One region of the Halomonas sp. DP5N14-9 genome, then DNA from elsewhere that is predicted to be linked to it. Evidence: predicted binding sites of a transcription regulator. Region 1 holds the regulator's gene; each other region holds the start of a gene.
What was found. The regulator sigma-54, encoded in region 1, starts transcription at its own class of promoters, with help from an activator protein. The targets are predictions, from matches to a motif close to TGGCACNNNNNTTGCTNT.
Positions count from the first base shown of each region.

Region 1 (6,902 bases):
CATCAGCGCATCGATACGCCACGCCTTGTGCACACACCGCTCGACGACGTCACCCGGGTGGACCAGCCGGACCTTGCGCTGATCGACGACAGCGGCCGAGAGTGGATCGCCGACGCCGACAACGGTGAACTGGGTCCGGACGGCAACCCCCTGACCCTGTCGGGCGACGCCCATCTCGAGGCCCCCGCGGAGCGTTGGCAGCTTGATACAGAGGTATTGGTCTACGACAGCGACAGTGGCCATGTCTGGAGCGAAACGCCAGCCGTCCTACGCCAACCCCCTCAACAGATGCAAGGGGAGCGCTTCGACGCCTGGATCCATGACAATACCGCTCGCCTGACCGACAATGTCACCGGTCATCATCCGCCAGAGCCTCAATAAGGAGCCCCTTCCATGATGCGTCCAAGTCCCGCCCTCCTGCTTGCCCTGGCCCTTGGCCTGGCCGCCGGCGCCACCGGCAGCAGTGTCCTGGCGCTGGAAAGTGATCGCAGCGCACCGATTCAGGTGGAGGCCGACCAGCTGGATCTCGATGATCGCGCCGGTACCGCGGTCTATACCGGCGACGTGCGCATTGTGCAAGGCAGCATGATCCTCACCGGCGAACGCGTCGAGATCCAGCGCAACGACCAGGGACAACTGTCACTGGCGACCGCGACCGGCTCACGTGCCTACCTCGAGCAGAAGCCATCCCCGGAAGAACCGGTGGTCAAGGGCTGGGGCCGCAAGGTGATCTACCACGTGGCCGAACGCCGCATGGAGCTGATCGACCAGGCTGAGCTGCACAAGGCCAATGACACCTTCGACGGTGCCTATCTGGAGTACTTCCTCGATCGCCGCGTGGTCCAGGCCCGCTCCAGCGCCCAGGGCGTCCAGGGCGAGCAGCGCATTCGCATGACCCTCGAGCCGGAAAGCCAAGGAAACTGATGAAGACTCTCCACGCTCGCCATCTGGCCAAGAGCTACAAGAAGCGTCGCGTCGTCCAGGACATCAGCCTGTCGATCGAGCAGGGCAGCATCGTCGGTCTGCTGGGCCCCAACGGGGCCGGCAAGACCACCTCCTTCTACATGATCGTCGGCCTGGTCAGAGCCGACGCCGGCAGCATCAGCATCGATGATCGGGACCTGAGCCGCGCGGCCATGCACCAGCGCGCGCTGGCCGGTATCGGCTACCTGCCTCAGGAGGCTTCGATCTTTCGCAAGCTGTCGGTGGCCGACAACATCATGGCGATCCTCGAGACCCGCAAGGACCTCGACCGCGAGGGCCGAGAAGCACGTCTCGAGCAACTCCTCGAGGATTTCCACGTCAGCCATATTCGCGACAACCCCGGCATGAGCCTGTCCGGCGGGGAGCGGCGCCGGGTCGAGATCGCTCGCGCCCTGGCCACCGAGCCGGCCTTTATCCTCCTCGATGAACCCTTCGCCGGGGTCGACCCGATCTCGGTGGGCGAGATCAAGTCCATCATTCGTCAACTCAAGGCCCGCGATATCGGCGTCCTGATCACCGATCACAACGTGCGCGAGACCCTCGATATCTGCGATCGTGCCTACATCGTCGGCGACGGCCAGATCATCGCCGAGGGCAGCGCCGAGTCCATCCTCGCCAACCAGCGCGTCAAGGAGGTCTACCTGGGCGAGAACTTCCGCCTCTAGACCGCAGGGCCGCCCGACAGCCGCAGTCGCAGTCGCAGTCGCATCAAGCGGCCGCAACATTTGCCAGCATCAGCATCCAACCGCCGGCCCCGAAAGGGTCGGCCTCACCTTGCACACAGGGCCTCCCTCGAAAGAAGCACCTCCCCCCTACCAAGTTGTTCCACATCGACCTTTACACTCCCTCCCACAGGTCAAAAAACACCAACTTGGCAAGATGCTTGCATGTCTGATGACTCGTCGTTAGGGTAAAGCCTTTCGACAACACTGGTGGATCCCGACCCATGGCCCTCAAGGCGTCACTGCAGCTGCGCATCGGTACCCAGCTGACCATGACCCCGCAACTGCAACAGGCGATCGGCCTGCTGCAGCTTTCGACCCTGGACCTGCGCCAGGAGGTCCAGCAGGCGCTGGAGGCCAACCCCATGCTCGAACTCGAGGACGAGTTCGGCGAACAGCAGACCAGGGAAGCCGTGGAAGATGACTGGGCGGATCAGATTCCCTCGGAACTCAGTGTGGACAGCGACTGGTCCGACACCTACCAGGACCTGGGCACCACCCCCGCCGGCAGTGGCGAGGCGCCGGATTTCGAGCGCCAGGCAAGCTCCCAGTCACTGCACAGCCACCTGAGCTGGCAACTGGCGATGCTCGACGTCAGCGACCAGGAGCGCCTGATCGCCGAGAGCCTGCTCGACGCGGTCAACGCCGACGGCTATCTCGAGCAGACACTGGATGACATTGCCCAGGGGCTCGAGCAAGACGGTCGTCGCCCCCCTCCCCTCGCCGAGGTGGAGGCGGTGCTGGTTCGGCTGCAACAGTTCGAACCGACCGGAGTGTTCGCCCGCGACCTGCGCGAGTGTTTGATGCTGCAACTGGATAGCCTGCCTCGCGATACCGTCCTGCTGCCCCAGGCCGGACGACTGGTAAGACAGTTTCTCGAGGCGCTGGCCAGCGGCGACCGACGTCTGCTGAAGCGCCGACTAGGACTCGATGACGACCAACTCGACAGCGTCATCGAGCTGATCCGGAGCCTCGACCCACGTCCCGGCAGCCAGTTCGGTGACAGCGATAACGACTACGTCATACCCGACCTGGTGGTGCGCCACACCGAAGAGGGCTGGCGAGTTGAACTCAACCCGGATGCAATGCCCCGACTGCGCATCCAGCCCGACTACGCTGCGCTGATTCGGCGCGCGGACAAGAGCCAGGACAACCAGTTCCTCAAGGACCACCTGCAGGAGGCGCGCTGGCTGATCAAGAGTCTGTCCAGCCGCAACGACACCTTGCTGAAGGTCGGCCGGGAAATCATGGTGCGTCAGATCGACTTCCTCGAGCAGGGAGAAGCGGCCATGAAACCGTTGGTGCTGGCCGATATCGCAGACAAGGTGGAGATGCACGAGTCCACCATCTCCCGCGTGACCACCCAGAAGTTCGTGCACACGCCTCGCGGCGTGTTCGAGTTGAAGTATTTTTTCTCGAGCCAGGTCGGCCAGGATGGCGACGCCCATTCCAGTACCGCCATCCGCGCCATGATCAAATCGTTGATTCAAAAGGAACCTGCCCGCAAACCTCTGTCGGACAGCAAACTGGTGGAATTGCTGGCGGAAGACGGCGTCAATGTCGCCAGACGCACCGTGGCAAAGTACCGGGAAGCCATGAATATTCCGTCTTCCAGCGAGCGCAAGCGACTGCGCTGAGGCCTTGCGCTGCGGCGTCGCTAGCCTAGTTATCGGGAAAGCGCAAGCACTTGAAATTTCGCATGACATCTGCGTCTTTCTGCGTAGCGTCGAGGGGGTTTGCAGGATCGGAAAAAGGGTTACAATCAAGCCACCACCCGAAAGAGCAAGGAGCCTGTCATGCAAGTCAACATCACCGGCCACCACGTCGAATTGACCGATCCCCTGCGTGACTACGTACAAGAGAAGCTCACCCGTGTGGAGCGCCACTACGACAACATCACCAACGTCCAGGTGACCCTCTCGGTGGAAAAGGAACGCCAGCTGGCCGCCTGCACCCTTCACGCCGCCGGTGCCGACCTGCATGCCGAAGCGCAGGACGGCGACATGTATGCTGCTATCGACGCCCTTGCCGACAAGCTGGACCGCCAGCTGGTCAAGCACAAGGAAAAATCCCAAGCCCGCGCCCAAGGCGCCGGAATTCGCTGACTCTCATGACATTGGAAGCCATTCTCCCTCCCGAGCGCACATTGTTCGATGTCCCGGGAGGCAGCAAGAAGAGGGTGCTGGAGTTTTTCAGCACCTTCATTGCGCAGAACACCCCGAGCCTGGACAGCCAGGAGGTCTTCAGTCGGCTGATCGGACGTGAGCGCCTGGGCAGTACCGGCATAGGCAATGGCGTCGCCATTCCCCATGCCCGCAACCCCCACTGCAAGGCGCCCATCTCCGGCTTCCTCAAACTCGCGGAACCTGTCGACTTCGATGCCATTGATGGTGAGCCCGTCGATCTGGTGTTCGTGCTGCTGGTACCGGAAGAGGCCGACGACGCCCATCTCGCCCTGCTCGGCCAGGTCGCCGGCGTCATGAACGACGCCGACACACGTCACCGTCTGCGCCACGCCAGCTCCCAGCGCGAGCTTCACGAGCGCCTGCAGGAAGCCATCCGCCAACAGGCGCCAGGGGACGACACTCCCTCCTGATCGCGGCCTTGCCTAGGCCATCAGCAATGGACGCCTGCCCAAGGAGACAGGACATGCAGCTCGTGATCATCAGTGGTCGCTCCGGCTCGGGAAAGTCCGTGGCCCTTCAAGCCCTGGAGGACCTGGGGTTCTACGCCATCGACAACCTTCCCGCGACCTTGCTGGGCGCCCTGGTGGACGAGCTGGAAAACGGTCATTCCCGCCGTATCGCCGTCAGCGTCGACGCCCGCAACCTGCCTGAGGCACTGGAACGCTTCCCCGCCCAGCTGGCGTCCCTCAAGCAGAGTCCGATCGACTGCCAGGTGGTCTACCTGACCAGTGATGCGCGAATTCTGCTCGAGCGTTATTCCCACACGCGGCGCCGTCACCCCCTGACCCGTGATAGCGACATGACCCTGGCGGAAGCCATCGAGTCCGAACAGAAGGCCCTTTCGGGTATTCGAGACCTGGCCGATCTGGTCATCGACAGCTCTCGCCTGTCGGTGCACGAACTGCGTTCGCGCATCGCCGAACAGGTCGCCGACCACCGCAGCGGCCAGTTGAGCCTGACCGTGGAGTCCTTCGGCTTCAAGCGTGGCGTGCCGCCGGATGCAGACATCGTGTTCGATGCCCGCTGTCTGCCCAATCCCTACTGGGAACCATCGCTGCGTGATGCCAATGGCTGCGATCCCAGCGTCATCGACTTCCTCGAACGCTATCAGGACGTCGCCGACATGAAGCGCGACATTCTCGCCTGGGTGCGCACCTGGCTACCGCGCTATCAGCAAAGCCAGCGCAGCTACCTCACCGTGGCGGTGGGCTGCACCGGAGGACAGCATCGTTCGGTCTACCTGGCCGAGGGAATCGCCTCGGCCCTGGCCGACCAGCATCCCCGCGTCCGTCTACGCCACCGCGAACTCGGCCAGCAACGCCGACTGGACAGCGGAGGACTCTAGGCGTGGCCCGACGCACCCTGACCCTGACCAATCGTCGCGGCCTGCATGCACGCGCCGCGACACGCCTGGTCACCTGCTGCCAACCCTTTGACGCCACCGTCACCGTCCACCATGGCAGCCGCTCGGGTGACGCCGCCAACATCATGTCGCTGCTGATGCTGGCCGCCCCCTGCGGTACGGAGCTGACCCTGGAGGCCGAAGGCAAGGACGCGGACGCGGTGCTGGACGCTCTGGAGGCACTGTTCGACGCACGCTTCGACGAAGACGCCTGACGTCTTCCCTCTCCTTGTTTTGACCGCCACCCCCTGCCTGCCAAGGACGCCATGCAACTGATCCAGACCGGCAAGTACACCGAGGTCCACTACGATCCGGACCAGGACGCCTTCATCAAGACCTTCACGCCCAAGACCAGCGATCGCTGGCGCTACCGCCTGGGCATCCGGCGCTACCCCGGCCACAATTTTCGCTATGTCGCCGGCCGACTGGAGCGACTGGGTATCGCCACACCGAAAATCCTGTCGGCAGAGCGCTATCGCCTGGTCACCGCCAACGTGCACGGCATCGCGCTCAAACAGCTAGTCCTCGACTCGCCGGAACTGCAGAACCGCTACCTGGACATTCTCGAAACCTTGTACCGTGACCGTATCCACTGTCGTGGCCTGCACACCGAGAACTTCCTGGTCGTCGACGGAGAGGTGATCGCCATCGATCTGGATGCCTACAAGGCGCCGCGGGTCTTCACCTATCCGCGCCGAGAGTTCATCGACTGCCTGAGTCGCTCGCTGAAAAACGACGAGGCATTCCTGTTCGAGCGCTTTCTCGAACGTGTCGACGCCCAGCATCCCTGAGCCCAGCATCCCTAAGCCCAGCATCACTAAGGAAGAACCGCTCCTCCTTGTGCCCTCGCCTGCCCCGCTCTACCCCGGTTTTCCGGGTGGGAGCGCTGGCGTTGGCGACGGTAGCAGCAGCAGTGGTAAACTTTTAACTCGTCACTCAGTTTACCACCAAGCGTCCTTCAGGAGCCGACATGACCTCTCCGGTGTGGCATCCCTACGCCCATCTCAAGACCCAGGCCCCTGCCCCCCGGGTAGTCGGCGGCCAGGGCACCCGCTTTACCCTGGACAGCGGCGAATCATTGCTCGACGCGACCTGCTCCTGGTGGTGCATGATCCACGGCTACGGACATCCACGGCTGGTCAAGGCGATTCAGGAGCAGGCTGCCACGCTGTGTCACGTGATGCTTGGAGGACTGACCCACGATCCCGCCGACCAGCTCGCGCGGGAACTGGTTCGCGTCACGCCAGAGGGCCTCAACCACGTGTTCTTCTCCGACAGCGGCTCGGTGGGCATGGAGGTGGCGATGAAGATGGCGGTGCAGTACCACCATCTGCGCGGCCGCCCCAACAAGCACCGCATGCTGTCGCTGATGAAGGCCTACCACGGTGATACCGCCGGCTGCATGGCAGTGTGTGACCCCGAAGAGGGCATGCATTCGCTGTTTTCCGGCTTTCTTCCTCAGCACCATTTCGCCCCGGCGCCGACGGCCCCCTATGCGGCCACGCCGGAGCAGGTCGCCGCCGACCTCGACGCCTTGCGTGGGGTGCTGGAAGCCCACCACCACGAGATCGCCGCGCTGCTGATGGAACCCCTGCTGCAGGCCGCCGG
Region 1 is NZ_JAHVHR010000024.1:147,159-154,060, reverse strand. Features, by position in the region: gene lptC (LPS export ABC transporter periplasmic protein LptC) at 1-381, shown strand, start outside; gene lptA (lipopolysaccharide transport periplasmic protein LptA) at 394-924, shown strand; gene lptB (LPS export ABC transporter ATP-binding protein) at 924-1,649, shown strand; gene KUW00_RS13640 (RNA polymerase factor sigma-54) at 1,931-3,343, shown strand; gene hpf (ribosome hibernation-promoting factor, HPF/YfiA family) at 3,503-3,811, shown strand; gene ptsN (PTS IIA-like nitrogen regulatory protein PtsN) at 3,817-4,302, shown strand; gene rapZ (RNase adapter RapZ) at 4,356-5,237, shown strand; gene KUW00_RS13620 (HPr family phosphocarrier protein) at 5,240-5,509, shown strand; gene KUW00_RS13615 (hypothetical protein) at 5,561-6,085, shown strand; gene bioA (adenosylmethionine--8-amino-7-oxononanoate transaminase) at 6,265-6,902, shown strand, end outside.

Region 2 (6,902 bases), on a different contig from region 1:
GTGGTGATTCGTTCCCGCCATGGCCTCGACGTGTCCCCGTGCCAGCCGCGCTTGTATCGCAGCGAGGCGCTGGGCCCCAGGGGCTGGGCCGAGGGGGTTGCGCACTTCTGGGGGGAGCAGGACGCGGCGGAGCCTTCCAGCAGCACCGATGCCGGCGGCGCCGACGACAAGGATCATCACAAGCTGGGCGAGGAGGGTGAGGCATGAGCGATTTCCACCAGAACGGCATCATCACCGACTTTCACAACCTGACTCGGCGCAAGGTCGAAGACCTGGAGGCGGATCTGGAGCGCTTCGGCCGCCAGCGCCCGCTCGGGCTGATCCTGCCGTCATTGTACTCGGAGCTGGAAGGCCCGGCGCTGGACGCCATCGTCGAATCCCTCGCCCAGGCGAGCTATCTGTCGGAGATCGTGATCGGCCTCGATCGTGCCGACCGAGACCAGTTTCTGCGGGCACGCGAGTTCTTTTCGCGCCTGCCCCAGCACCATCGCATCCTGTGGAATGACGGCCCGCGCCTGAGCGCGCTGGACGCGCAGCTGGCCGAGGAAGGCCTGGCGCCACAGCAGCCGGGCAAGGGCCGCAATGTGTGGTTCTGTGCGGGCTATGTGCAGGCATCCGGGCGCACCGCCGCGGTGGGGCTGCATGACTGCGATATCCTGACCTACGACCGCGGCCTGCTGGCACGGCTGATGTATCCGGTGGCCCACCCACGCTTCAACTACGCCTTCTGCAAGGGCTACTACCCGCGTATCGCCGAGGGCAAGCTCAACGGCCGGGTCTCCCGGCTGATGGTGACCCCGCTGCTGCGGGCGCTAAAGATCATGCACGGGCCCTTGCCTTACCTGGACTACCTGGACAGCTATCGCTACCCGCTGTCGGGGGAGTTCTCGATGCGTACCGAGGTGCTGGACAACATCCGTATCCCCGCCGACTGGGGGCTGGAGATCGGGGTGCTGTCCGAGGTCCACCGCGACCACTCCACCAATCGGCTGTGTCAGGTGGATATCGCCGACGTCTACGACCACAAGCATCAACCGGTGTCCGCCGATGACGCGGCCACCGGGCTCAACCGCATGAGCCTGGATATTGCCAAGGCGCTCTATCGCAAGCTGGCCACCCAGGGTGTGGGTTTCTCGTCGGAAGGCTTTCGTACCCTCAAGGCCACCTACTATCGCCTGGCCCTCGACCTGATCGAGGCTTACGACCACGACGCCACCATGAACGGGTTGAGCCTGGACCGTCATGCTGAGGAGCAGGCGGTGGAGCTGTTTGCCGCCAATCTGATCGAGGCCGGTAACGCCTTTCTCGACAACCCCAGGGAGAAGCCCTTTATCCCCAGCTGGAACCGCGTGCGTGCGGCCTTGCCGGACCTGCCCGAACAGCTATATAGCGCGGTGGAGGCAGATAACGCGGGGGACGTCTAAGGGCCTGCAGCGTGCTGGCACCAGGCCCTGGTGCCAGCGCCTTGATAAACCCTGTCAGTTGGGCTCCGGCCCCATGATGGTATGGAACAGTTCTTCGCTCGGCAGGCCTTGGCTCATCTCGAGCTTGCCATCGTTGCGATAGACGATGCCCGGGGTCGCCACCATGCCGAAGCTGCGAAACAGTTCGTGGTTGCTCTGCAGGCGCTGCTCCAGGTCTCTGGGCAGTTGGCGCATGGGCTCAATCGGATCGCCGCTCTCATGGGCGCGGAGGGCGGCCTGAGGGTCATCGGCGGCCAGCATCGTGACCGCCTGGCGCGGACTCTCGGGGTCGAGGATACCGACCATCACGTGGCGTAGCTGGACCTGGCCGCTTTCGACGAAGGGCCGGCTCTGCTGCCACAGGCGGGTGCAGTAGGGGCAGTTGGGATCGGTGAACACATAGACGATGCGCTCGGCGTCGGGATAGCCGTCGGCGATCCAGGCGCTGTCCTCAAGGCTCTGCCAGGTGGTCTCGTCCTGGGGGCCGCGCACCAGGCGCTCCAGCGGCGCCTCCGACAGATTGTTGGCGTCGGCGTCGATCAGATTGCCGACGATGGCGTGCTCGCCATCCTCGGTGACGAAGATGGTCATCGGCTGTCCGCGATGGCTGGCGGCGAAGCCGCTGAGCCCACCCGGCGCGTCGAATTCACCGTGCACCTCAAGACCTTCCTCCTCCAGCGCCTCGATGGGGGCGGGGTGGTCCTCGGCCTCGACGCTGGACAGTGGCATCAGGCCGAAGGCCACCGCCGCCAGGGTCATGAAGGAACGCTGATGGCGGGGCAGGTCGGGGAGGCGGGGCAGTCGGGGGCGGCGGGGCATGTCGTTACTCTCCGGCATCTTGTAGGACGAATCCCGCGACAAGCGAGAATCACTCGCACTAGGACAGCAGCAAACGCCATCGGTTCGACCGCTGACGTCGCCGGGCAGTGAAAGCGCCAGGGCCGCGCTGTTGTGTGATACACCGAGCGCGCGGTGGCTTATCTGTCGGTGCGCACCAGCCACAGTGAACGATAGGGGGCCAGGGTGTCGACGGGCCGCCAGGCGCCCCCTTCCAGCAGGTCCTGCCAGCCGGACTGGTCGAGGCCGTCCAGTACCAGTGGCTGAGGCCGATCGGTGACGTTGTGAATGGCCAACAGTCGACGGCCATCGTCCAAGGGGCCGCGCTGGATCGCCAGTAGCTCCGGTGGTGTGGGGATGACCGTCTGGGCCGCATCGGGGTGGAAGCAGGGTTCCCTGCGACGGATCTCGAGACGGCGGGTGAGGGCGAAGAACACCTCGCGGGTCGGCGTGTGACGGCTGTCCAGCAGAGGTTCCAGCTCCTGGCGGTCCCAGCGCTTGCGATTGATCGAACGCAGGCGCCCGCTGCGTTCGACCCCGTCGTGGTCGTTCTGGGTGGCGGTCAGGCAGTGCAGGTAGACGCCGGGGATACCCTTCAGCACCAGCATCAGGTGCTGACTCAACAGGAAGCGCTCGACCTGCCACGGGTCGGGGCCACGCCGGGTGCCGCTCATGGCATCGAACCAGGTGATATTGAGCTCGTAGGGGCTGTCGCTGCCGTCGGCCTGCCGGCGCATGCTGACGAAGCCACCGAAGCGCTGCATCAAGGCGACCAGGGCGTTGATCTCGTGGCCTTCCAGCCAGCCTTCCAGCGGGCGCACGCCAATACCATCGTGGCTGGCGGTGAAGTTCAGATAGCTGCAGCCGGCGGGGAGCTCGGGCAGGCTGTCGAGCCAGCGCGCCAGGGTGCCGGCCTCGCCACTGGTCAAGGTGTGCAGCAACAGAGGTGGCAGCGGGAACTGGTAGACCAGGTGGGCCTCGTCGGGCGGCGTGTCCTGTCGCTCCAGGCCGAAGTAGCTGATGTTCTCGGCGTGGGGCACATTGGTCTCGGTGATGATCAGGGTGCCGGGGGCGACGTGGTCGACCACCGCCCGCAACAGCCGCACCACCGCGTGGGTCTCGGGAAGGTGGATACAGCGGGTGCCGGGGCGTTTCCACAGGAAGGCGACGGCGTCCAGCCGGACGATGCGGGCGCCCTGCTGCAGGTAGAACAGCAGGATGCCGACGAATTCGATCAACACGTCGGGGTTGGCGAAGTTGAGGTCGATCTGGTCCTCGGAGAAGGTCGCCCACAGGTGGCGAACGCCACGGCGGGTGCTGACGGGGACCAGCAGCGGTGAGCTGCGCGGACGCACCACCTCGCTGAGATCGGTATCGGGGTCCATCTCGATGAAGTAGTCGCGCCCGGGCAGGTTGCCGCCGAGATAGTCGGCGAACCACAGCGATTCCCGCGAGACATGGTTGAGCACCAGGTCCACCATCAGATCATGGTGACTGGCCAGGCGCCGGATATCGCGCCAGTCGCCCAGTTTCGGGTCGACCTCGCGATAGTGGATCACCGAGAAGCCGTCGTCGCTGCTCCAGGGGAAGAAGGGCAGCACATGGACACCGCTGAAGACAGTCTTCAGGCGCTTGCTCAGGAACTCATCGAGTACCGCCAGGGGGGGCTTGTCGGCATCCAGCAGCGAGTCGCCATAGACGATCAGCCACTGGTCCTGCTCGCTCCACAGCGTCTGGCGTGCACCATGACGGTGCCTCAACCCGGCCCCCTGCGCTTCGATCAGGCGCAGCAGACGGCGCAGGACCTCTTCGCTGCGTGCACCATAGAGAGGCGCGAGCAGCTCTGCGGCACGCTGGCGAAAGTCGTCGGGTTCCAGGGGGGAGAGGTGGCTTGCCATGGTGTCCTCCGCAGGCGTGGGGGCGCCTTGCCCCGTGAGCGCTCGCCATTTCATTGACGGCTAGAAAGAAAGTATCAAGCACAGGGCGTGCCAACTCAGCTGAAATCGCGGATGACCTGGGCCATTGCGCTGGGCGGGGCAGGCCTCAGCCGTTACACTATGGCGACATATTTTTCCTGCCGGACTGTCCGCTATGCATTGCCCCTTCTGTGGCGCCCAAGAGACCCGAGTGACTGACTCCCGGCTGGTCGCCGAAGGTGATCAGGTGCGCCGACGGCGGCAGTGTGCTGGCTGCGGTGAGCGCTTCACCACCTACGAGACCGCTGAACTTATCATGCCACGGATCATCAAGGCCGATGGCTCGCGGGAGGTGTTCGACGAGATCAAGCTGCGGGCCGGCATGCTGCGGGCGCTGGAAAAACGCCCGGTCAGCGCCGAGTCGATCGAGGCGGCGGTGGAACGTATCCGCCAGAACCTGCGCGCACGGGGCGAGCGCGAGGTCCAGGCGCGGGTGGTCGGTGAAGAGGTGATGAATGCCTTGAAGCGCCTCGATCAGGTGGCCTATATCCGCTTTGCCTCAGTCTATCGAAGGTTTCAGGATATCGACGAATTTCGTGCCGAGATCGACCGCCTGGCCCAGGAGCCGAGTTTCTCGCCCGACACCGGGGAGAGCACATGAATCCGACGGACATCACGGCAGGCCAGGATGAAGCCTGGATGGCCAGGGCATTGAAGCTGGCCGAACGCGGTCGCTACACCACCATGCCCAATCCGAGGGTCGGCTGCGTACTGGTCAAGCACGGCAAGCATCTGGCCGACGGCTACCATCAGCGCGCCGGGGAGCCCCACGCCGAGGTCCATGCACTCGAGGCTGCCGGTGAGCACGCCCGAGGCGCGACCGCTTACGTGACGCTGGAACCCTGCTCCCACCAGGGGCGCACAGGGCCTTGCTGCGATGCCTTGATCAGGGCCGGTGTCGCCAGGGTAGTGGTAGCCATGCAGGATCCCAACCCTCAGGTGGCGGGGCGGGGTATCGCACGCCTGCGTGACGCCGGGGTCGAGGTAAGGCTGGGTTGCCTCGAGGCGGACGCCCAGGTATTGAACGCCGGCTTCGTGTCGCGCATGACCCGGGGGCGTCCACGGGTCAGCCTCAAGCTCGCCATGAGCCTCGACGGCCGTACCGCCATGGCCTCCGGCGAGTCCCAGTGGATCACCGGTGCCGAGGCTCGGCGTGACGTCCAGCGGCTGCGGGCTCAGAGCTGCGCCATCCTCACCGGGGTGGATTCGATCATCTTCGACAACTCGCGGCTGACGGTGCGTGCCGATCAGCTCGGGCTCGATGACGCCGAAGTCATCGCCCGACGCCAGCCGCTTAGGGTCGTGGTGGACTCGCGCCTGCGCATGCCGCTGGCCGCGGCCTGCCTGAGCGAGCCAGGGGAGACGCTGGTGGTCTGCGTCGAGGGCAGCGAATCCCCTCGCAGAGACGCGCTGATGCGCTCCGGCGCGCGGGTGCTGGAGATGCCTGCAGGCGACGACGGCCGCGTCGATCTTGGCGCGCTGCTCAAGTGGCTCGGTGACGAGGGCGGCTGCAACGAGCTTTTGGTGGAGACCGGCGCGACCCTGGCAGGTGCCTTGATGGATGCCTGTCTGGTGGACGAGTTGCGTCTTTACATGGCGCCGACCCTGCTCGGCTCCAACGCGCGCGGGCTGATGGCGTTGTCGGGTATCGAACGCATGGCCGAGCAACGGCCTCTGGAAATTCTCGATATCCGCGCCCTCGGCAAGGACTGGCGTATTCTGGCGCGCCCGGCGCTGGCCGCCTGCGCCGAGCACTGACCCGACGAAAGTCGCCGGGGGATCGCAGTAGCGGGGCTTCATATAAGCGGCGCCCGATGCCTTGTCTGGTCTTTGTCTATCCCAGGCGCCCGACGCCGCGCCGCTATCTCAGGCGCCCGACGCCGCGCCACTATCTCAGGCGCCCGACGCCGCGCCACTATGACTGGCGCCCGACGCCGCGCCACGGTACCCTGACGCGGTTTCTGGCCGCCGTCGCGAGTGGCCATTTTAGATCCAGGGAGCATACATGTCGCAGTCTTCCAGCGGGGGCCTGGCCCCTATTGCCGAACTCGTCGAGGATATCCGCCAGGGCCGCATGGTGATCCTGATGGACGACGAGGATCGGGAAAACGAAGGTGACATCATCATGGCCGCCGAGAAGGTCGAGGCCTGGCACATCAACTTCATGGCGGTTCACGCCCGTGGTCTGATCTGCATGCCGATGACCCGGGAGCGCTGCGAACAGCTCAAGCTGCCGCTGATGGTGCAGGACAATGGCTCCGGTTTCGGTACCAAGTTCACCCTGTCCATCGAGGCCGCCGAAGGGGTCAGCACCGGCATCTCCGCTGCTGACCGCGCACGCACGGTGCAGGCCGCCAGCGCGCGCAATGCCAAGGCAGAAGACATCGTCCAGCCCGGCCATATCTTTCCGCTGATGGCCGAGCCCGGCGGCGTGCTCAGGCGCGCCGGCCACACCGAGGCGGCCTGCGATCTGGCCGCCCTGGCCGGTTGTGATCCCAGCGGTGTGATCTGTGAGATCATGAACGACGATGGCAGCATGGCCCGACGTCCTGAGCTCGAGCGCTTCGCCGAGACCCACGGGATCAAGATGGGCACCATCGCCGACCTGATCCACTACCGGATCCAC
Region 2 is NZ_JAHVHR010000002.1:160,429-167,330, reverse strand. Features, by position in the region: gene KUW00_RS02320 (HAD-IIB family hydrolase) at 1-207, shown strand, start outside; gene KUW00_RS02315 (glycosyl transferase) at 204-1,424, shown strand; gene dsbG (thiol:disulfide interchange protein DsbG) at 1,479-2,282, opposite strand; gene KUW00_RS02305 (sugar phosphorylase) at 2,441-4,198, opposite strand; gene nrdR (transcriptional regulator NrdR) at 4,392-4,877, shown strand; gene ribD (bifunctional diaminohydroxyphosphoribosylaminopyrimidine deaminase/5-amino-6-(5-phosphoribosylamino)uracil reductase RibD) at 4,874-6,034, shown strand; gene ribBA (bifunctional 3,4-dihydroxy-2-butanone-4-phosphate synthase/GTP cyclohydrolase II) at 6,282-6,902, shown strand, end outside.
Region 2: a site for sigma-54 is predicted at 4,274-4,291, ahead of KUW00_RS02305 (sugar phosphorylase). Genes of this name have one in related genera too.

Region 3 (6,902 bases), on a different contig from region 1:
TTGAGCTTGGTGGCGCAGGCGCGTTCGTGGTAAGGCGCCGAGGGCTCGCCGCACAGGCGACTGGCCAGTACCTCGACCTGATGCCAGATCGGCTCCACCAGGCCGTAGGTGGTGTCCTCGAACTGGCAGCATTCGCCGAGGGCAGAAATGTCGGGGTCCGAGGTGGCCAGGGTGTCGTCGACGACGATGGCGCGATCGCAATCGAGCCCCGCATCCCTGCCCAGCTCGGCGTTGGGGGTGATGCCGGCGGCGATCACCACGCAGTTCGCCGGCAGCAGGCGCTCGTCGTCTTCCAGGCGCACACCGACCACCTGGCCGTTTTCATCGCCGACGATCGCGGCCAACCGCGCCCCGGTCTTCAGATGGATGCCGCGGCCTTCGATTTCGCTTGCCAGCATGGTGCTGGCGGTGGCGTCCAGCTGCCGGTTCATCAGGCGCGGTGAGCGTTGCAGCACGCATACCTGCATGCCTCTGGCGGCGAGGCCGGCGGCGGCCTCCAGGCCCAGCAGGCCACCACCGACCACCACCGCCGCGCCGCCAGCCTTTGCTGCGTCGGCCAGGCGCGCCGCATCGTCCAGATCGCGAAAGCCCGACACGCCCGTCAGAGTGATGCCGGGGATCTGTGGCATGGCGCTGCGCGAACCCAGTGCCAGCACCAGGTGGTCGTAGGGGATCACCTCGCCGTCGTCGCACTCGACCAGGCGCCGGGTACGATCGATCCGCTCCACCCGCGCGCCCAGGCGCTGATCGACAGTGACGGCGGAGTCATGCGGCGGTGTCAGCGTCAATCCATCCTGCTCGACATCGCCGGCCAGCCAGCTCGACAGCAGAATGCGGTTGTAGGCCGCGTGCGGTTCGGCACCGATCACGGTGATGTGTCGTGGGGCACCACTCTGGGCCGCCAGGGTCTCGATCAATCGATGCGCGGCCATGCCGTTGCCGACGATCACCAGGTGGGGAAGACGTGCGTCGTCAGACCTCGTCGGCGAAGACGAGCCGGCCTGGGTCATTTCGGAACGGGACCTTGAGTCAGGCAGGCCTGAGGAACGGGGCCTGGAGTCAGAAGGACCAGTGGAATAAGGCATCGCATGGGCTCCAAAAACGCCAAAGACGTCTCTCACACCTCCGGCGTCGGAGGGTGAAGAGACGTCTTTGTCTAGTGTCGGTGCGATCGCCGTTGACCGCCGCCGGCATTCGCCGGCACTTGCTACAGGCTATCCAAGTTTCATGCCTGTTTTACGTTTTGTGCAGGTAAAACAGCCTGTTGGTGCAGGCACTGGTGGCGGGCGTCAGCACCGGTCAGGCAGGGTTCAGGGCGTGTCGGCACCGTACTGGTGCGTGGCGGCGTCGTAATGCACAGCGCTGTAGCACTCCTCCAGGGTGGCGGTGTCGAGCTGTCGCCCGCGAGCCTCGAGCAGCGGCGACAACCGCTGGATCAGCCCCTCGAAGTCGGCCGTCAGGGGGCGCAGTCGCTCACCGATGCAGGGGTAGCCCGGGGCGGCTTCCAGCGGCAGCTCGTCGAGATGGCCTACGGCTTCATCGAGGTAGGGGGGCAGTGCCAGCCAGGCCAGGGTCTGGCGTCTGGCCTCAGGCGCCTTGTCCAGCCACAGGGCGGCGGCCTGGAGGGCGCGCAGCAGCGCGGACAGGGTATTCGGGTAGCGCCGCGCCCAGGAGGCCGTCACCCCCAGCACCTTCTCGGGATGCGCCGGCATCAGTTCTGCACCGCTGGCCACCACTCGACCCACCTGACGATGCTGGGCCAGGCTGCCCCAGGGCTCGCCGACGCAGAAGCCATCGATCTCGCCTTCGCGCAGGGCGTCCACCATGCGCGGGGGCGGCAGCGCGACCAGTTCGACCTCGCTGTCGACGTCGATGTCGCCGCGGGCCAGCCAGTCACGCAGCAACAGGTGCTGGCAGGAGTAGGGGTAGACCATGGCCAGGCGTGGCCGGGTGCCTTCTTTCAGCGAGGCCTTGAAGCGTCGGGCCAGTTCGCTGGCCGCGCCGAAGGCGCCGGGCTCCCCGTTGTCGACCGAAGCGCCGACCGCATCGGCCAGGCGGCGAGACAGCACCAGCGTATTGCCCTGGCGGCTCAGCACCGCGGCGGCCAGGGTGTCACAAGGCGCGCGGGACAGCCCCAGGCTCATGGCCAGCGGCATTGGCGCCAGCATCTGGGCGCCGTCAAGCAGGCCGGCGGCGACCTTGTCGCGCAGGGTGGACCAGGCGTTCTCGCGTGACAGGCTGACCTCGACCCCCTGGGCGGCGAAGAAGCCGCCTTCCCGGGCGATGATCAACAGCGCAGCATCCAGCAGTGGCACGAATCCCAGGGTCAGGCTGGCGAGCTCGGGTGGATGCGGCGCGCCAGTTCTGGACGTGCTGGCCGCGTCAGAAGACAGCGATGGACTCATGATCCCTTCTCCAGTGGCTTGAGGATGTCGATGACGTTCTGGGCGACCTGTGCGATGCGCTGGCCGCGGTCCATGGCCAGCTTGCGCAGCATGCGGTAGGCCTGTTCCTCATCGCAGCTCTGATGCTTCATCAACAGGCCCTTGGCCTGTTCGATGCGCTTGCGGTCGGCGAGCTGATTGCGTGCCTTGTCGAGGTCGCGGCGCATTCCCTGAAAGGCTTCGAAGCGGGCGATGGCGACATCGATGACCGCCTTGACGCGGTTGGCCGCCAGACCGTCCACCACATAGGCGCTGACGCCGGCCTTCACCGCCGCCTTGAGCGATTCGGGGTCGTGCTGGTCGGCGAAGAACACCACCGGTCGAGGGTTTTCCCGCTGCAGCAGCGCCATGCTTTCCAGGGTGTCCCGGTCAGGCGATTCCATGTCGATGATGACCACGTCGGGTTGATGCTGCTGCACCATGTCGTTGAGGCTGGCCGGGCTTGACAGTCGGCAGACCACCTGGTGTCCGTCCAGCGCAAGCGCCTCTTCGACCATGGCGGCGCGCACTATCTCGTCGTCGACCAGCAGGACCTTCAAGGTGTCGTGTTCGGGCATGGGCGTGGCTCGATGATGCTGTCGCTCGATAGAGCTCGAGTCGACATGATGAAGGGTGCACCTTGGGTGCCTCTGCACCTGTCAGCGCAAAAGGCGTTCCATTTTCGATCTTGTCGTTTTCTGTCAGGGAGATAACCCCCTGCAAAGCCGCCGCCGTGCCCCCGCAGATATGCCGGGCAGGCGCTCGCGCACCGAAAGGGTGCGTAAACGGTGGCCTCTATCGTTCGTTGTGGTGCGAGCCTGGGGTCTGTCAGACGTCTTCTCGCCACCATCGCCTGGGCAAACGTCAGAAAAAACGTCGTGGCTTCAATTGGCTGGCACCAGCATTCCACACTGCAGGGGGCGATTATGGTGTTCTGGCACAGGGTTTGCTTTGGTTACTGGCAAAGCTAGTGCCGTTGTTGGTGCCATGGGCATCACTAAGCCGAGCCAGATGACTACGTCGAGCCCGATCACTAGGCCGAGCCAGATCACTAGGCCGAGCCAGGAAGGGTCCCGACGCTGGTGGCGGGTGGGCCGGTCCGACAACTCGTCTGCAACGGGCGCTAGCACACACGAAATCCAGCGCGGGATTTCATCCGGCAACGACGCCCATCTCCTCGAGCCTCGCTCGACGGGATGGGCGTCGTGCGTTTGGGCCGCAGCAAGACCCGACCGATCAAGGCCCGGCCGCTAGCGGAGCGATGATCTGCCGATGAGATGCCGACGATATGCCAAGGCAGCAAGATGGCCCAGAGGAGAGCGCGATGACCCGGACGGATAGCGACAGCACGGAGATCGACAGCGGTGCTGGCGGCGAGGCCACAGGCACCACCTGTCCCTACTGCGGGGTCGGCTGTGGCATCGAGCTACGTCGCGATGGCGAGTCGGTCACCCTCCAGGGCGATCGGGATCACCCGGCCAACTTCGGGCGCCTGTGCGTCAAGGGCTCGGCCCTGGCGGAGACCCTTGGCGTTCAGGGGCGCTTGACGCGACCCAGGGTGGACGGTCGCGAAGCCGACTGGGACAGCGCGCTGGACGCCGTGGCCGAGCGTCTCGGAGCGATTGCCGAGGGCAGCGGTCCAGAGGCCATCGCCGGCTACCTGTCCGGGCAGCTATTGACCGAGGACTACTACGTCGCCAACAAGCTGTTCAAGGGGTTTCTCGGAACACCGCACCTGGATACCAACTCGCGGCTGTGCATGGCGTCGGCGGTGGCGGCCTACAAGCGCACCCTGGGCGCCGACGCCGTCCCCTGCAACTACGAGGACCTGGAAGAGGCCGAACTGGTGGTGCTGGTGGGGTCCAATCTGGCCTGGAACCATCCGGTGCTGTATCAGCGGCTGCGTCTGGCCAAGACCCGCAATCCGCTGATGCGGGTCGTGGTCATCGATCCTCGGGTCACCGACAGCTGCGAGATCGCCGATCTGTACCTGGGGCTGCGCCCCGGCAGCGACGCTTTGCTGTTCAATGGCCTGCTGGCCTGGATGGCCCGTCGCCAACGGCTCGATGAGGTCTATCTGAAGCGCCATGTGGACGGCGCCGAAGAGACGATTGCCGCCGCCCTGGACGAGGCCTCGGACATCGAGGCGGTGGCGGCGGCCTGCGATCTCGACGCCGAGCGCCTCGAGACCTTCTACTACTGGTTTGCCACCCAGCTGCACGTGGTCACGCTTTACTCCCAGGGGGTCAACCAGTCGACCAGCGGCACCGACAAGTGCCAGGCCATCCTCAACTGCCACCTGGCCGGCGGCAAGATTGGCCTGCCCGGCGCCGGTCCCTTTTCCATCACCGGCCAGCCAAACGCCATGGGCGGGCGCGAGGTCGGCGGACTGGCCAACCAGCTGGCCGCCCATATGGACTACCACACCCCGGGCGCCATCGAACGGCTGACCCGCTTCTGGTCGACCGAGGCGCTGGTGCCGACGCTGCCCCGGGAGCCCGGCCACAAGGCGGTCGAACTGTTTCAGGCCGTCGAGCGCGGCGACATCCAGGCGCTGTGGATCATGGCCACCAACCCTCTGGTGAGCCTGCCGGATGCCGACCGGGTACGCCGCGCCATCGAGCGCTGTCCGCTGGTGATCGTGTCGGAGTGCATGGCCGACACCGACCTGGTGGAACTCGCCGATATCGTGCTGCCGGCCAGCGGCTGGTCGGAAAAGGACGGTACCGTCACCAACTCCGAACGGCGTATCTCGCGCCAGCGCGGGCTCCTGCCGCCGCCTGGCGAGGCCCGCCACGACTGGTGGATCCTGTGCCGGGTGGCCGAGCGCCTGGGCTTCGGCGAGGCCTTCGCCTATGACCACCCCAGCGAGATCTTCGACGAGCATGCGCGCCTGTCGGGCCTCGACAACCAGGGACGGCGGGCCTTCGATATTTCCGGGCTGGCGGGGCTGTCCCGGGTCGAGTACGACGATCTGGCTCCGATCCAGTGGCCGGTGACGGCAAGCGCACCACGAGGCACCGCGCGGCTGTTCGAAAGCGGCCGCTTCTACACCGAGAGCGGTCGGGCCCGGCTGTGGCCGGTGAGCGCCCGGGCGCCGCGCCAGGCGACTGATGCCGACTTTCCGCTGCGGCTGAATTCGGGGCGGGTGCGCGATCAGTGGCACACCATGACCCGTACCGCCAGGGCCAGCCGACTGATGAATCACCGCTCCGAGCCCTTCGTCGAGGTCCACCGGGATGACGCCGAGGCCCTGGGGCTGTGTGACCAGGGGCTCGCCAGGATCCGCTCGCGCAGCGGCGAGATGCGCGCCCGCGTCAGGGTCTCTGCCGCCCAGCGCCGTGGGGAAGTGTTCGTGCCCATCCACTGGACACCGCGCTTCAGTCACTCGCCACTGGCGGGGAGCCTGTTCGCCCCGGACGTCGATCCGCTTTCTGGCCAGCCGGAGACCAAGCATGGCGCGGTGGCGGTCACGCCGCTGCAGCACGCCTGGGAGGCGACCCTGGTGGTTTCCCGGGCACTGGCCCAGCAGGGACCGCCCGAGGGTTCGGGCCTGGCGGCCCGGGTGGTCGAGGGGACCAACTACTGGACGCGGGTCCCGCTGGCCTCGGCGGAGCGATGGCAACTGGCCGGTGAGCCGATCGAGCCAGGGGGGGGTGAGAAAGGGGGGGGTGAGAAAGGGAGCGTCGAGAAAGCGGGCGTCGACCGCGATTGGCTCGACTGGGCCGCACGCCAGTTGCCGGGGGAGCTGGGCCCGGTGGCCCAGGACCCGGCCAGTGGTCGCTGGCGCCTGGCGGGGTTCGAACAAGGACGCCTGTGCTGGTGGCTGATGGTTGGCCCGGTCAGCGAACTGCCGGGGCTTGGCTGGCTGTGCGAGCGCTTCGACGAGGCCGCGCGTGGCGAGGCCATGGGGCAGCAGCATCGGCGGCGAGTGCTGGCGGCCTGTCATGACGGCGCCGCCGACCAGGGGCCGATCGTGTGTAGCTGCCATCAGGTGGGGCGTACCCCGATCCAGCGGGCGATTCGTGCCGGCGACGACAGCGTCGAGGCGCTCGGTGCGCGGCTGGCCTGTGGCACCCAGTGCGGCAGTTGTATTCCCGAATTGAAGAGTCTGGTGGAAGAGGAGAAGAGCCGTGGTCGCATCGAGCGCGCACAACCCCAGTCGGCCTAGAGACCGGCAGGGTCACCTTGCTGAAGCGGGGACGAAGCCTTGGCTGGCACGTCGTCTGGACGGGCTGTCGATGCTGCTGGGGCGACTGGCAGGGCAAAGCCAGCATTTGGCCGACCGGCTGGCTTCCCTGTCCGCTGCCAGCGGCGCTGGCCATCGGTCAGGCGGCGCTGTTGGCCGGGTCGCGCTGGTGGGGGCTGGCAGCGGCGCGGGTGAACTGCTGACGCTCAAGGCGCTGGATCGGATCGAACACGCCGACGCGGTGGTCTACGACCGCCTGGTGGGGCCCGAGGTACTGGCGATGATTCCGG
Region 3 is NZ_JAHVHR010000020.1:321,089-327,990, reverse strand. Features, by position in the region: gene KUW00_RS12645 (NAD(P)/FAD-dependent oxidoreductase) at 1-1,010, opposite strand, end outside; gene KUW00_RS12640 (CmpA/NrtA family ABC transporter substrate-binding protein) at 1,311-2,405, opposite strand; gene KUW00_RS12635 (ANTAR domain-containing response regulator) at 2,402-3,001, opposite strand; gene KUW00_RS12630 (nitrate reductase) at 3,748-6,594, shown strand; gene cobA (uroporphyrinogen-III C-methyltransferase) at 6,665-6,902, shown strand, end outside.
Region 3: a site for sigma-54 is predicted at 3,085-3,102, ahead of KUW00_RS12635 (ANTAR domain-containing response regulator). Genes of this name have one in related genera too.